3 regions of the Desulfovibrio intestinivivus genome follow, and region 2 is predicted to be linked to each of the others. Evidence: predicted binding sites of a transcription regulator. Region 2 holds the regulator's gene; each other region holds the start of a gene.
What was found. The regulator sigma-54, encoded in region 2, starts transcription at its own class of promoters, with help from an activator protein. The targets are predictions, from matches to a motif close to CTGGCACGGNNNNTGCTT.
Positions count from the first base shown of each region.

Region 1 (4,188 bases), 340 kb from region 2:
GAAAAAATGGTTGAGGAAGAAACCTTCCGCCGCGATCTGTTCTACCGCCTCAACGTCTTCCCCATTTTCCTGCCGCCCCTGAGTTTCCGGCCAGAGGACATTCTGCCGCTGGCAAACCACTTTATCAAAAAATACGCACTGGCCAACGGGCGCAATAATGTGCGCCTCTCCCTTTCTGTTATGGATATGCTGCAACGCTATACCTGGCCGGGCAATATCCGCGAACTTGAAAACGTCATGGAGCGCGCCGTGCTGCTGCTGGGCCGCGAAGGCCTTGTTCTGCCCCAGCACTTGCCCCCTGCCCTGCACGGCAGCCGCGCCGCCGCCAGTTCCGGCCTCACGCCCGGGCTGATCCGGCAGGGGCTTTCCGGCAGTTTGCAGGAACAGCTGGACGAACTGGAACGCGCATCAATCACCGAAGCGCTTGAGTTCAGCCAGGGCCAGATGGGCAAGGCCGCAGCAAGCCTTGGATTGACGGAAAGGATCATGGCTCTGCGCATGAAAAAGTACGGCATAACCTACAAGGCTTTTCGCCCCGTGTACCGTAAGGACGAAACCGAGTAGATATACAGTTTCTACAAAACGGTATTTTGAAAAAAGGCCAGAATTTGCTCCAAATACGAATTTTTTATAATAAATTCTAGTATGTTATTTAATAATTCTTCGCTCATTACAAAGATGTACCAATAATTTCTACATTTTTGAAATTTTTTGATTTTTTCATATAAAATACTTAAATAACACAACTATTAAAGAAGCTCCCCATGCGCCAAGAAACAGCGCTCCGGGGGGCCTCTTTTTTTCTACATCAACGTAGAAATATTCCACAGACGCCAACCCCCTGCAATTCTTCCTGTCTGCCCTTAAAAATAAAAATATACATAAAATCAGCTTGTTACATCTTTTTCCCCCACAGTGAAACACATTTGGCACACTTCATGCGTAAGCAGGGTATTGCTGCGGCATCGTGTCGCAGTGTGGGCATGGCGCCAGCCCACGAGGATGAGGTTCTATTAAACGCGGAACGGAACGACGGAAACCAGCCTGCCGCACTGTGCGGTACCCTGCCTCCCTCGCCGGTCCGAACTACGCTGAAGGATGCCCGTATGAACGCCTCGGATACTGCATTTATTCTGATCTGCGCCTCCATGGTCATGCTGATGACCCCGGCGCTGGCCCTCTTCTACGGTGGCCTGGTTCGCTCCCGCAATATCCTTTCTACCCACATGCACAGCTACGGCGCGCTGGCTCTCATCTCTGTATTATGGGCCGTTGTGGGTTACACTCTGGCCTTTGGCGAAGATGTGGGCGGCATAATCGGCGATCTTTCCTACCTCTTCCTCAAAGGTGTGGGCGGCGAGTCGGCTCCTGCCGCCACCCAGCTGCCCCACACGGTTTTCATGGGGTATCAGTGCATGTTTGCTGCTCTTACCGTGGCCCTTATTTCCGGTGCCTACGCTGAGCGCATCCGCTTCTCTGCCATGCTTGTTTTCTCCGGCTTGTGGTTGCTCTTCGTCTACTCGCCCATGGCCCACTGGGTCTGGGGCGGCGGCTGGATGAGCAAGATGGGCGCTCTGGACTTTGCTGGCGGCGCAGTTGTGCACATGTCTTCCGGCGCGGCGGCTCTTGCCTGTGCCCAGGCCCTTGGACCGCGGCTTTCCACTGGCAGCTCGCATGCAACGCCTAACAACCTGCCCCTTACCCTGCTTGGCGGCGGCCTGCTCTGGTTCGGCTGGTTCGGCTTCAATGCTGGCAGCGCCCTGGCTTCCGGTCCCCTTGCTGGTCAGGCCCTTGTAACCACCCACATGGCTTCTGCCTGCGGTATTCTTGGCTGGATGCTCGTTGAATGGATTCGTACCGGCAAGCCCACAAGCCTTGGCGCTATCTCCGGCGCACTGGCGGGCCTTGTGGCCATCACCCCCGGCGCGGGCTTTGTGGAAGTGCTGCCCGCCATGCTGATCGGTTTTGTTGGCGGCATCATCTGCTACGGCGGCGTGCTCCTGAAGAATAAGTTCGGTTACGACGACGCCCTTGACGTGGTCGGCATTCATGGCGTTGGCGGCACCTGGGGTGCGCTTGCCACCGGCCTGTTCGCCTGCGCGGCCATTAACAACTCAGACGGTCTGTTCTACGGTAATCCTGAACAGGCCTGGATCCAGATCGTGTCCATTGTGGCTACCTGGGGTTATTGCTACATAGTTTCCCGGATAATCCTCTATGTGGTTGACGCGGTTGTCGGCCTGCGAGTTACGCCTGAAGAGGAATTCACCGGTCTCGATTTGAGCGAGCACAACGAACGCGGCTACTCCCTGTAGTCCAACGGGAAACAGCAAAGGAACGACCTATGAAAAAGCTTGAAATCATCATCCGGCCCAGCATGTTTGACAAGGTTAAGGACGCGCTTACCGACATGGGCATCCACGGCTTGAACTACGTTGAAATCAAGGGCTTTGGTCGCCAGCGTGGGCACACTGAAGTGTATCGCGGCACCACCATGCAGGTGGACTGCCTGCCCAAGATCAAGGTCGAGGTCGTGCTGCACGACGACATGCTGGAAACTGTTCTGAATGCTGTGGTGTCCATCTCCCGCACAGGACAGGTTGGCGACGGAAAGATTTTCATCAGTGATGTGATGGATGCCATCCGCATCCGCACTGGTGAGCGCGGCGATGAGGCCCTTTAATCGGGCTGTGCCTGATACTAGCAACAACTTGAGAAAGGAGACGAGGGTATGAGTTCCCCCCGCAAAAAAGCTTTGTTCAAAGCAGTGAACACTGCACCGGTCATCCCCACCAGCGCTGATGAAATAGGCCGCAGCGCGGAAGACATCTTTGGCCGCTACGTGTTTGGTCTAGCCACCATGCGCAAGCGCCTTCCCAAGGATGTGTTCAAGAAGCTGGCCAAGACCATCCGCGATGGTGAACGCCTGAATCCCGAAATCGCTGATGTTGTCGCCAATGCCATGAAGGACTGGGCCATCGAAAACGGCGCCACGCACTACACGCACTGGTTCCATCCCATGACCGGCCTCACTGCCGAAAAGCATGACGCCTTTCTGTCGCCCACCATTGATGGTCAGGTTATCAGCGAATTCTCTGGCAAGATGCTGATCAGCGGTGAGCCGGACGCCTCCTCCTTCCCTTCCGGCGGCATCCGCTCCACGTTTGAAGCCCGCGGCTATACCGCGTGGGATCCCTCCGTGCCGGTGTTCATCATCCCCGCTCCTTACGGGGCCACCCTGCACATTCCGACGTACTTTTACTCATACTCGGGCGAAGCTCTTGACCGCAAGATCCCGCTCATTCGCTCCATATCGGCCCTGTCGCGTCAGGCCATGCGTATTCTCAAGCTCTTCGGCAACACCACGGCCAGCTATGTGCGCGCCAACGTTGGCCCCGAGCAGGAATACTTCCTGGTGGACAAAAATCTGGCCGCCCTGCGACCTGACCTTCTGCTTGCTGGCCGCACCCTGATTGGTGCGACTTCGCCCAAGGGTCAGGAAATGGAAGACCACTACTTCGGCTCCATTCCTCCCCGCGTGATGAGCTTCATGCAGGATCTGGAAAACGAGCTGCGTTCGCTGGGCATTCCGGCCAAGACCCGCCACAACGAAGTGGCCCCCGGTCAGTTTGAAATCGCCCCGGTATACGAAGAAGCCAACATCGCCTGCGACCACAACATGCTCTGCATGAACATGATGCGTCACATGGCTGGCAAGCACGGTTTTGTGTGCCTGGTGCACGAAAAGCCCTTTGCGGGCGTGAACGGCAGCGGCAAGCACAACAACTGGTCCATCAGCGATTCTGATGGCTCCAACCTGCTCAACCCCGGCTCCACGCCGGTGGACAACGCCCAGTTCCTGGTCTTCCTGGCCGCCGTGCTGCGCGCCGTGCACATGCACAGCGCGGCCCTGCGCCTCGGCACCGTGGGCGCTGGCAACGACCACCGCCTTGGCGCCAACGAAGCCCCGCCGGCCATCCTGTCCGTCTACCTTGGCGAACAGCTTACCGACGTGCTTGACACCATCATCAACGGCAAGGGTTCCAAGAACAAGAAGAGCGCGGTCATGGAAGTGGGCGTTTCCACCCTGCCTCCGCTGCCCGTGGATCTTTCCGACCGTAACCGCACAAGCCCCTTTGCCTTCACCGGCAACAAGTTTGAATTCCGCGCCGTGGGCTCCTCGCAGTC
Region 1 is NZ_JBRBQT010000001.1:2,562,987-2,567,174, reverse strand. Features, by position in the region: gene ACUZ9P_RS11040 (sigma-54 interaction domain-containing protein) at 1-564, shown strand, start outside; gene ACUZ9P_RS11035 (ammonium transporter) at 1,107-2,315, shown strand; gene ACUZ9P_RS11030 (P-II family nitrogen regulator) at 2,345-2,683, shown strand; gene ACUZ9P_RS11025 (glutamine synthetase III family protein) at 2,732-4,188, shown strand, end outside.
Region 1: ACUZ9P_RS11035 (ammonium transporter) is a predicted target of sigma-54. The motif match lies at 927-944, and genes of this name have one in related genera.

Region 2 (4,188 bases):
AACACATAGTCGGCAACGGGTTTGTCCTTGCCGCTCATGGGCCGCAGCTCGTCCACAAAATAGGGGTTTGCCAAAAAACGCAGGTCAAAAACCAGATCAGCCTCGCGCGGCACACCATATTTGAAGCCGAAAGAAATCACGTTGACCCTGATGGCCCGCAGCTTGCCTTTGTTGCCGCTCCAGCGCTTCTGGATGGCGCGCCGCAGGTCGTGGATGGAAAAACGCGAGGTGTCGATGACCAGATCAGCCATTTCACGCAGAGGGCGCAGGCTGCTGCGCTCTGCCAGCAGCGCCGCTTCAAGGCCCATGCCCTCGCGCTCCAGCGGATGCGGGCGGCGGGTCGAGGCATAGCGGCGAATGAGTTCCTGATTGTTGGCCTCAAGAAAAAGCAGCATGGGGCGGATGTTTTTGCCCGCGAGCATGCTCAGGCAGTCGTTGATGTCTTCCACAAAATTGCTCTGGCGCAGATCCATGCCCAAGGCAATGCCCTTGAAGTGGCTCATGGAGGGGCGGGACATCATGTCCACCATTTCCATGACAAGGCTCACGGGCAGCCCATCGACCACAAAGTGGCCCATGTCTTCAAAAACCTTGAGCGCCGTGCTTTTGCCCGCGCCGGAAAGGCCCGTGACAATGCACACCTGCACGTCCACGCCGGGAACGGGCGCGTCCGCATCAGGCTTTGCGTCAGGGGTGGAATCTGTGGGGGGTATCTGCGCGGAATCCTTCATGACATTCGCCTCTTCGGGGTCAGATCGCCGTTTGCAGCCGGGGTTATGCGCCACAGGCTTCTGACGGACGTTGCCAAATCCGCGCCGCGCTCAAGCCCGTGTGAAGGCCATTGCGCGGCAACCGGCAGGGGGGTGCGCCTGAACGGGGGCGAGCCGTTGCCAGCCCGCCCCCCATTATGAACATTTACAACACGGGGTCAATGAGGGCATAGCCGTTCACCTTGGTGCGGTATACCACATTGATGCGGTTGTTTTCTGCATTAAAGAACACCAGAAACTCGCTGCCGATGGAATCAAGCTGCATGAGCGCTTCATCCAGATGCAGGGGCTTGGTGGCGAGGCGGTCGGTGCCGTCAACGGGCTGCTGCACGTCGGCTTCGGCATCGAGGTTGTAAGTAAACACGTCCACATCCGTATTGCGGGCGTGCCGCCGCTGGGCCTTTACGCGGGCCACCTGGCGCTTGATCTGCGATTCAACCTTGTCTGTCACAAGGTCAATGGCGGCGTACATGTCCGAAGTCTGCTCCGTGGCGTTGATATGCAGGCCCTCGCCCGTAACGGTCACTTCGCAGCGATGACGGAACTTGTCGACTGTCAGCACAACGGCAACGTCAAGGCCAGAGGCCTTGCCAAAAAACCGTCCCAGCTTTTCCATGCGGCGACGGGCATACTTCTTCAGATGTTCGGAGGCTTCAAAATTCTTGAAAGCAAATGAGATGTTCATAAGTTCCTCCTAAGTATTGAGCCACTCGACGGGGAATCAGAAATGCTCCTTGCGCCTTGACGAAGATGGAATATCAAGCGCCGTGCGGTATTTTGCCACCGTGCGCCGCGCAATATTGACCTTGAGACGCTCCTTGAGCATTTCGCCGATACGCTCATCGCTGAGGGGGGATCGGGTATCTTCCTCAGAGATGAATTTCTTGATCAGAGCCTTGACGCTTTCTGAGCCTACCTGACTTCCGTCATCGAGTTCAAGGCCGCTGTTAAAGAAAAACTTCAATTCAAAGATGCCGTGGGGCGTTGCCACATACTTGTTGGTGGTAATGCGGCTCACCGTTGATTCGTGCATGCTGATGTCGTCTGCAATGTCTTTGAGAATGAGCGGCGCGAGCTTGGTCACGCCGTCTTCAAAAAACGGCTGCTGATGGCGCACAATGCTTTCCATAACCTTGTAAAGCGTGCGCTGGCGCTGATACAGGCTCTTGATAAGCCATGAGGCGGAGCGGATCTTTTCGGAACAGTAGTCCTTTTCCTTCTCCGAGCCGCCTATGTTCATCTGGCTCATGGCCGAAAGCTGCAACTGGGGCAGGCCGTCATCGTTGAGCAAAATCACAAATTCGCTGCCCATCTTGTACACAAATACATCGGGGCTTACATAAGTTGGCTCACCGCCGCCAAAACTTGCGCCGGGCAATGGGTCAAGGCTCTGGATGATATCCAGATATTCCTTGAGCTCTTCCATATCGAGCTTGAACTTTCGCAGCAGGGGCTTGTAGCGCTTGGCCTCAAGGTCTTCAAGGTGGGATTCCACCAGCTCCACAAGGATGGGATCGCGGGCGTAATTAAGGTTCTTGATCTGCACCATCAGGCATTCGCGCGCATCACGCGCGGCAACGCCGATGGGGTCAAAAAGCTGCACCCTTTCAAGCACGGGCAGCACGGCCTCGGGCGCAACCTCAGCCATTTCGGCCACTTCTTCAATGGTGGCTTGCAGATACCCGGCTGAGGAGAGATTGCCGATAATGACCTCGCCAATGGCCTTCTGCTCTTCTGTCAGCGAAGAAAGGCGCAACTGCCAGAACAGATGTCCCTCAAGGGTGGGCTTGGCCGCATAGCGGGCTTCAAGAGGCGAAATTTCTTCGGCAAGTTCATATTCGCGCGACTGCGAAAGGCGGGGGGTGCTGGCAAACTCACCGAGGTAATCTTCCCAGTCGGCGTCCTTGGCCAGTTCCCTGTCGTATACTTCCTCCTTGGGCGCTTCGCGGCTTTCCTCGTGCTGCTCCTGGGAGGCATCGTCAGTAAGTGAAGATTCTTCGAGAAAGGGGTTTTCAAGCAGTTCCTGCTGCACAGTTTCCAGAAGTTCCACGCGTGAGAGTTGCAACAGCTTGATTGCCTGCTGCAATTGCGGGGTCATTACCAGTTGCTGTGACAGCTTGAGTTGCTGCCGTAGTTCCAGTGCCATGTGTGCTCTTTTGCCTTAACTAGCCATAGGACTATAGAATTATCTGTTTACAAGTACTGTGCCACATCTGCAAAAATTATGCAATAGCTAACAGTTGCAAGATCAGGTTCACGGCATCCCCAGCCTGCGGCAGGGGCTGCCAGCGCAAAAAACCTGATTTGGCGCAGTTTTTGCGCCGTTGAAATAATCTGCGCACAAAAAAAGAGGAAGGCAATGCCCTCCCCTTTTTGCGCGATTTTGCGATACCCAAGCTTGGTGAAAACCAACAAGCCTCGCTGCATTAACGCTGCGAAATTACACCTTGGCGAACTTTTTCGCCGCTCCGATAAATTCGCGGAACAGCGGATGCGCGTTCATGGGCCGGGACTTGAATTCGGGGTGGAACTGGCAGCCAAGGAACCAGGGATGGTTCTTCAGCTCTATGATTTCCACAAGCGAATCGTCAGGGGCGGTGCCGCTGAAAACCATGCCCTTTTCGCCCAGCATTTCCTTGAAGGCATTGTTGAATTCGTAGCGGTGGCGGTGACGTTCATCAACCATGCCCTTCTTGTAGGCCACAAAGGCCTTGGTATCGGGCTGCACCTTGCAGGGGTAGGAGCCAAGGCGCATGGTGCCGCCCTTGTCGCTGCCCGCGTCACGTTTTTCAACGTTCTTGGTGCGGAAGTCGAACCACTCGGTCATAAGGTAGATAACCTTGTGATCAGAAAGCGGGTTGAATTCTTCCGAGTTGGCATCGTCAAGGCTTGCCACGTGGCGGGCAAATTCGATAACCGCGCACTGCATGCCAAGGCAGATGCCGAAGAAGGGAATGTTGTTTTCACGCGCATAGCGGATGGCGGCAATCTTGCCTTCCACGCCGCGATAGCCAAAGCCGCCGGGCACAAGAATGCCATGACAGCCCTTGAAGGATTCCACGCAGTTGCTTTCGTCCACATTCTCGGAATTGACGTAGCGCAGTTCCACCTCAACACGGTTGGCAACGCCGCCGTGAATGAGGGCTTCGTGCAGGCTCTTGTAAGCTTCCTTGAGGTCAACGTACTTGCCCACAATGGCAATGGTGACCTTGCCCTTGGGGTTGGCGCAGTCGCTTACGAGCTTTTCCCAGGCTTCAAGGTGGGCATTGCGCGCGGGCAGGCGCAGCATGATGGCCACCTTCTGGTCAAAGCCTTCCTCATAGAACTTGAGCGGCACTTCATAAATATTGTTCACGTCCACCGAAGAGAACACGGCGTCCTGATCCACATTGCAGAACAGGGCGATCTTGCGGCGCAG
Region 2 is NZ_JBRBQT010000001.1:2,901,724-2,905,911, forward strand. Features, by position in the region: gene rapZ (RNase adapter RapZ) at 1-731, opposite strand, end outside; gene hpf (ribosome hibernation-promoting factor, HPF/YfiA family) at 916-1,455, opposite strand; gene rpoN (RNA polymerase factor sigma-54) at 1,492-2,916, opposite strand; gene ACUZ9P_RS12415 (hypothetical protein) at 2,964-3,197, opposite strand; gene ACUZ9P_RS12420 (CTP synthase) at 3,211-4,188, opposite strand, start outside.

Region 3 (4,188 bases), 2.9 Mb from region 2:
GCCACGCAGCGTCCCTGTTCCACGCCTCCGTCGAAGTTGCAGCCGGTGAGCAGTGCAACAGAGAAGGCCATCGCCAGCATAAGCATCAGGTTACGAATCTTCATGGCGGGTCTCCTTCTAGTTGGCCGCGGGCTGGTTCTTCTTGGCGGCAATTTCCGCCTTGGCGCCCTGTACCATCTTGACGGTTATGTAAAGGGAGATAGCCGACACGAAGCCGAGCACGTCGATCGTAGCGGTCGGGCCAAGCAGCCAGCTCCACGCCGGGAATTCAGCTTCAACCAGCTTGCACACAACCGAGATGAGGCAGCCGATAACAGCCAGGCCAAACACGAGGCGGATGCCGTAGCCCTTTACATACTTGGTGGCAACAACGCCGATCTGCGCGCCGATGGCCGCGCCGCACAGCATGATGAGAGCGGCAAGCAATTCCACGCGGCCCTTGTATGCGTACGAAGCCGTGCCGTAGAGACCGGAGATGGCGACTTCAAAGAGGTCCGTACCCACCGCCAGATGGGTGGGGCAGCCGACAAGATACACCAGGGCGGGCATGCGGATAAGACCGCCGCCGATGCCGAGGATACCAGCCAGCCAGCCGGTGAAGAAGCTGACGAAGATGGGCAGCCATGCGGAGCAGGTGATGTTGGCCTGCTTGAAGTGGAAGACAGGCGGAATCTTGATGGCGTGCAGGCGGGAGGCCCAGTCAACGCCAGTGGCCGTCTGGTCAAGTTCCCTGTTCTGGGCTCTTGCTTCACGTTCCTTCCTGCGGCGGGCGGCGATATCATGAAATACAAGCCATGCCAGCAGCACAAGCAGGACAACGTACAACCAGCGCACAACCTTGTCGACGGAACCCAGGCGTTCCAGCCACATGACCATCTGCGCGCCAACTTCCACGCCCACGATGGTACCAACCAGCATGGTCAGGCCCAAGCCGTAGTCAACGTTGCCGAACTTGCCGTGCCGCATGGTGGAGATAAGCGATTTACCCGCCATCTGCGCCACGTCGGTACCAATGGCAAAGGCCATGGGGAAACCAAGAATGTTAAGACCGGGGGTAACCATCCAGGCGCCGCCCATGCCGAAGAAGCCGCCGATAATGCCAACGCCCAAACCAAGAATGACAAGGCCCGGCCAGAAAATGAACACGCCGGAAATGGGCATCAAAATATACAACCATTCCATAACTTGCCTCCTTCCGACTACTTTTCGGACAATTCGCGGTGCTTGAGGTCAATGCCGATATGCGTCATGACGATATCTGCCAGCCACCCGAGAATGCAGCCAGTAACCGGGATGATGGCCATAGTCAGAATGGCAAAAAAGAAATGGCTTTCATTATACATTTCAGCCCACCAGTACAGTATGCCGTCAAGCTTGCGCGTATCGGCGACCACCACAACGTTGGCAACCTTGCCGCCGCCAGCAGCCAGGGCCGCGCCGGGCAATGCCGCAACCAGCAGCGCGCAACCTGTAAGCCATGTCCAGAGCCTCTGCATCCTTTTCATAACTTCCTCCACATCAAAATGTGACATCTCCACTTCAACCACTTACCCATTTTGCGGTGTCTCCCGTCGGGGGCAGGCACCGCCTCGTTGCCTCGAATGTGAAAGTATTAGCAAAGGCTGTGCCATTGCATAATTATTGCCTGTAATTGCGCCTTTTTTTCTATTTTTGCGCGAAAAATCTTGTCACGAAGAGCAATGTTTTTTATACTCAGCTCAAAGATTGCGCTTTTTTGCACAAAACAGGGGAGCACCATGCGCTTACACAGAACACTTCCCCAGGGCAGTTCGCTGGAGTTCACGGCGTTCTTTATGAATCGCAGCCTTGCAAGCCGCATGCTGATGCTGGGCTTGCCCCTGCTGGCGCTTGTACTGCTGATTATTTTTACTGCTACGGGCAGTAGCATCGAGGCCATTCTTGATCGCGCAATTGCGCGCAATGCACAGCTTCAGTCACAGGCAATGAGCCTTGCTCTGGAACAGGCGCTTGAAGAAACGCGCAATCAGCTTCTTATTCTCGCTGCTGGCTCCATGGATCAAAAAGACATGGCCAACCGGCTCAAATTCCGCGCCAAGGCTGGCGGCTTGCGCTACAGGGAGCTGGCCTTTGAGGGTCTGGCCCCAGACAACCGCTATCTGCTTGTCAACACAGGCGGGGATATCATCAATGTTCCCATGCGGCAGGCCCTTGCCAGCCCCACCGGCCCCTTCCACTCCATTGCTTCTGAACACCGCACCGGGCACGTCAGCGTTGCCCAACCCGTGGAAGTGACCTACTCCATGGTGCCGGTTAAGGGCAGCAACCAGAACATCACCCTGCACGTGCTGCGTTTTTCCACCCCGGTTCATGATGCGGAAGGCACATTTGCCGGCTACCTGATGCTTTCTCTGGATCTGCGGGAGCTGCGGGATATCCTGTCCACCTACTCCGGCCCCAATGCACCCATTGCCGCATCAGGCGATGAGGGGCGCGTGCGCACACTTTTTTTTGATCGCGATGGCTGGATGCTCTTTCAGTCTGAAGCGCCGGATGCTGGCCTGGCCCAGCGCAGCCTAGGCACAGATGCCGTGCGCGCTGGCTTTACCGGCGATTTTGGCAGGCCGGGATTTAACACCGCATTCCGGCCCAGCCCTGAACACATCAATTACTGGAACATGGTATCCGATGTGCAGGAGGGCAAGTCAGGCCAGCTCCCCCTTTCTGAAAACAGCTCCCTGTGGAGCAGCAGCCAGATGCGGGTGGAGAGGGTAAGTTACGTGCCGGTGACCTTCAGCCCGGTTTCGCAGGCAACAATTGTACTGGGCGGTCTGGCGGTATTGGACACCAGTTTTACCACCACGCGCACGGGCGTGCAGCTCATGGGCATCTATGTGGGGGCCTTTCTTGGCGGCATGCTGCTTTTGGGGTTGAGCCTTTGGTGGCTTGCGCGGCAGACGGGCAGATCACTCAATGCCGTGACTGCGGAACTTGAACGCTGCAACGCCGAAGGAAACGACAAGAATATAGATATGCCCCAAATGCCGCGAGAGCTGGAACGGCTCAAGACTGGCATAAACACCCTGCTTGAACGCTTGCGCTTTGCTGCGGAGGCCCGCCGCCTGCGCGCCGCGGAGGATGATGCCCAGCAACAGCGCGAGCCAGTGGAAGATCTGCCGCATCCCGAAGACCTGCCCGTCAACAGCCTTATTGGCACATCCCCCACCATGCTTGCCCTGTGCGACAATGTCCGCAAGGCTTCGCAGGTGATGGCCGATGTGCTGGTTGTGGGCGAAACCGGCACAGGCAAGGAGCTGGTTTCCGAGGCCATCCACAGGCTCAGCGCACGGGCTTCGGGGCCGTTCATTACCATCAATTGCGGCGCGCTGGATGAAAATCTGCTCATGGACACCCTTTTCGGGCATGTGAAAGGCGCATTCACCGAGGCGCGCGCGCCACGTAAAGGGGCTTTTCTGACGGCGCAGGGCGGCACGCTCATGCTGGACGAAGTGGGCAATGCGGCCCCCAAGGTGCAGCAGGCCCTGCTGCGGGCGCTCTCCACCAGGCGAATCAGGCCGCTGGGCAGCGATGAAGACGTACCTTTTGACACGCGCATCATTGCGGCCACCAATGCATCACTTATAGATGATTCGCAAAAAGGCACTTTCCGCGAGGACTTGTACTACCGGTTGGCCGTCATCACCATCAACACGCCGCCGCTGCGGGAGCGCAAGACGGACATTCCCTCGCTGGCTGTCTATTTTCTTTCGGAAGCTCTCAAGGCCAAGGCAAGGCTGAAAGCCGAGGGCGGAGCACAGCCCGCTGGCGGGCTGGCTGCAATGACCGCCGCCATGCCGCAGGTCAGCAAAGGAGCCATGGCCAAACTGATGGACTACGACTGGCCCGGCAATGTGCGCGAATTAAAAAACACCCTCACGCGGGCTCTGACATTCTGCGAAGGTGGCATCCTACTTGCAGAAGATATTCAGCTTGGCGCGGCTACCCAGCCGCAAAACGACGCCATCCCGGCAGGACAGAACGAAACTGCGGCAGCTCCGGCGCAGGAATCGCGCAAGCCGCAGGATGATCCTTGCGATCAGGGATTCTGCACAACGCCCCCTGCCGAAGATCCTGCATCGGCAGAAGGTTTGCCCGGCAGGCTGGTTAGCTCGGCGGCCGCAGATATTCCCATGCAGGCCTCAGCGGGCG
Region 3 is NZ_JBRBQT010000001.1:25,965-30,152, forward strand. Features, by position in the region: gene ACUZ9P_RS00125 (DUF4881 domain-containing protein) at 1-104, opposite strand, end outside; gene ACUZ9P_RS00130 (sulfite exporter TauE/SafE family protein) at 118-1,182, opposite strand; gene ACUZ9P_RS00135 (DVU0150 family protein) at 1,200-1,505, opposite strand; gene ACUZ9P_RS00140 (sigma 54-interacting transcriptional regulator) at 1,758-4,188, shown strand, end outside.
Region 3: ACUZ9P_RS00135 (DVU0150 family protein) is a predicted target of sigma-54. The motif match lies at 1,614-1,631, and genes of this name have one in related genera.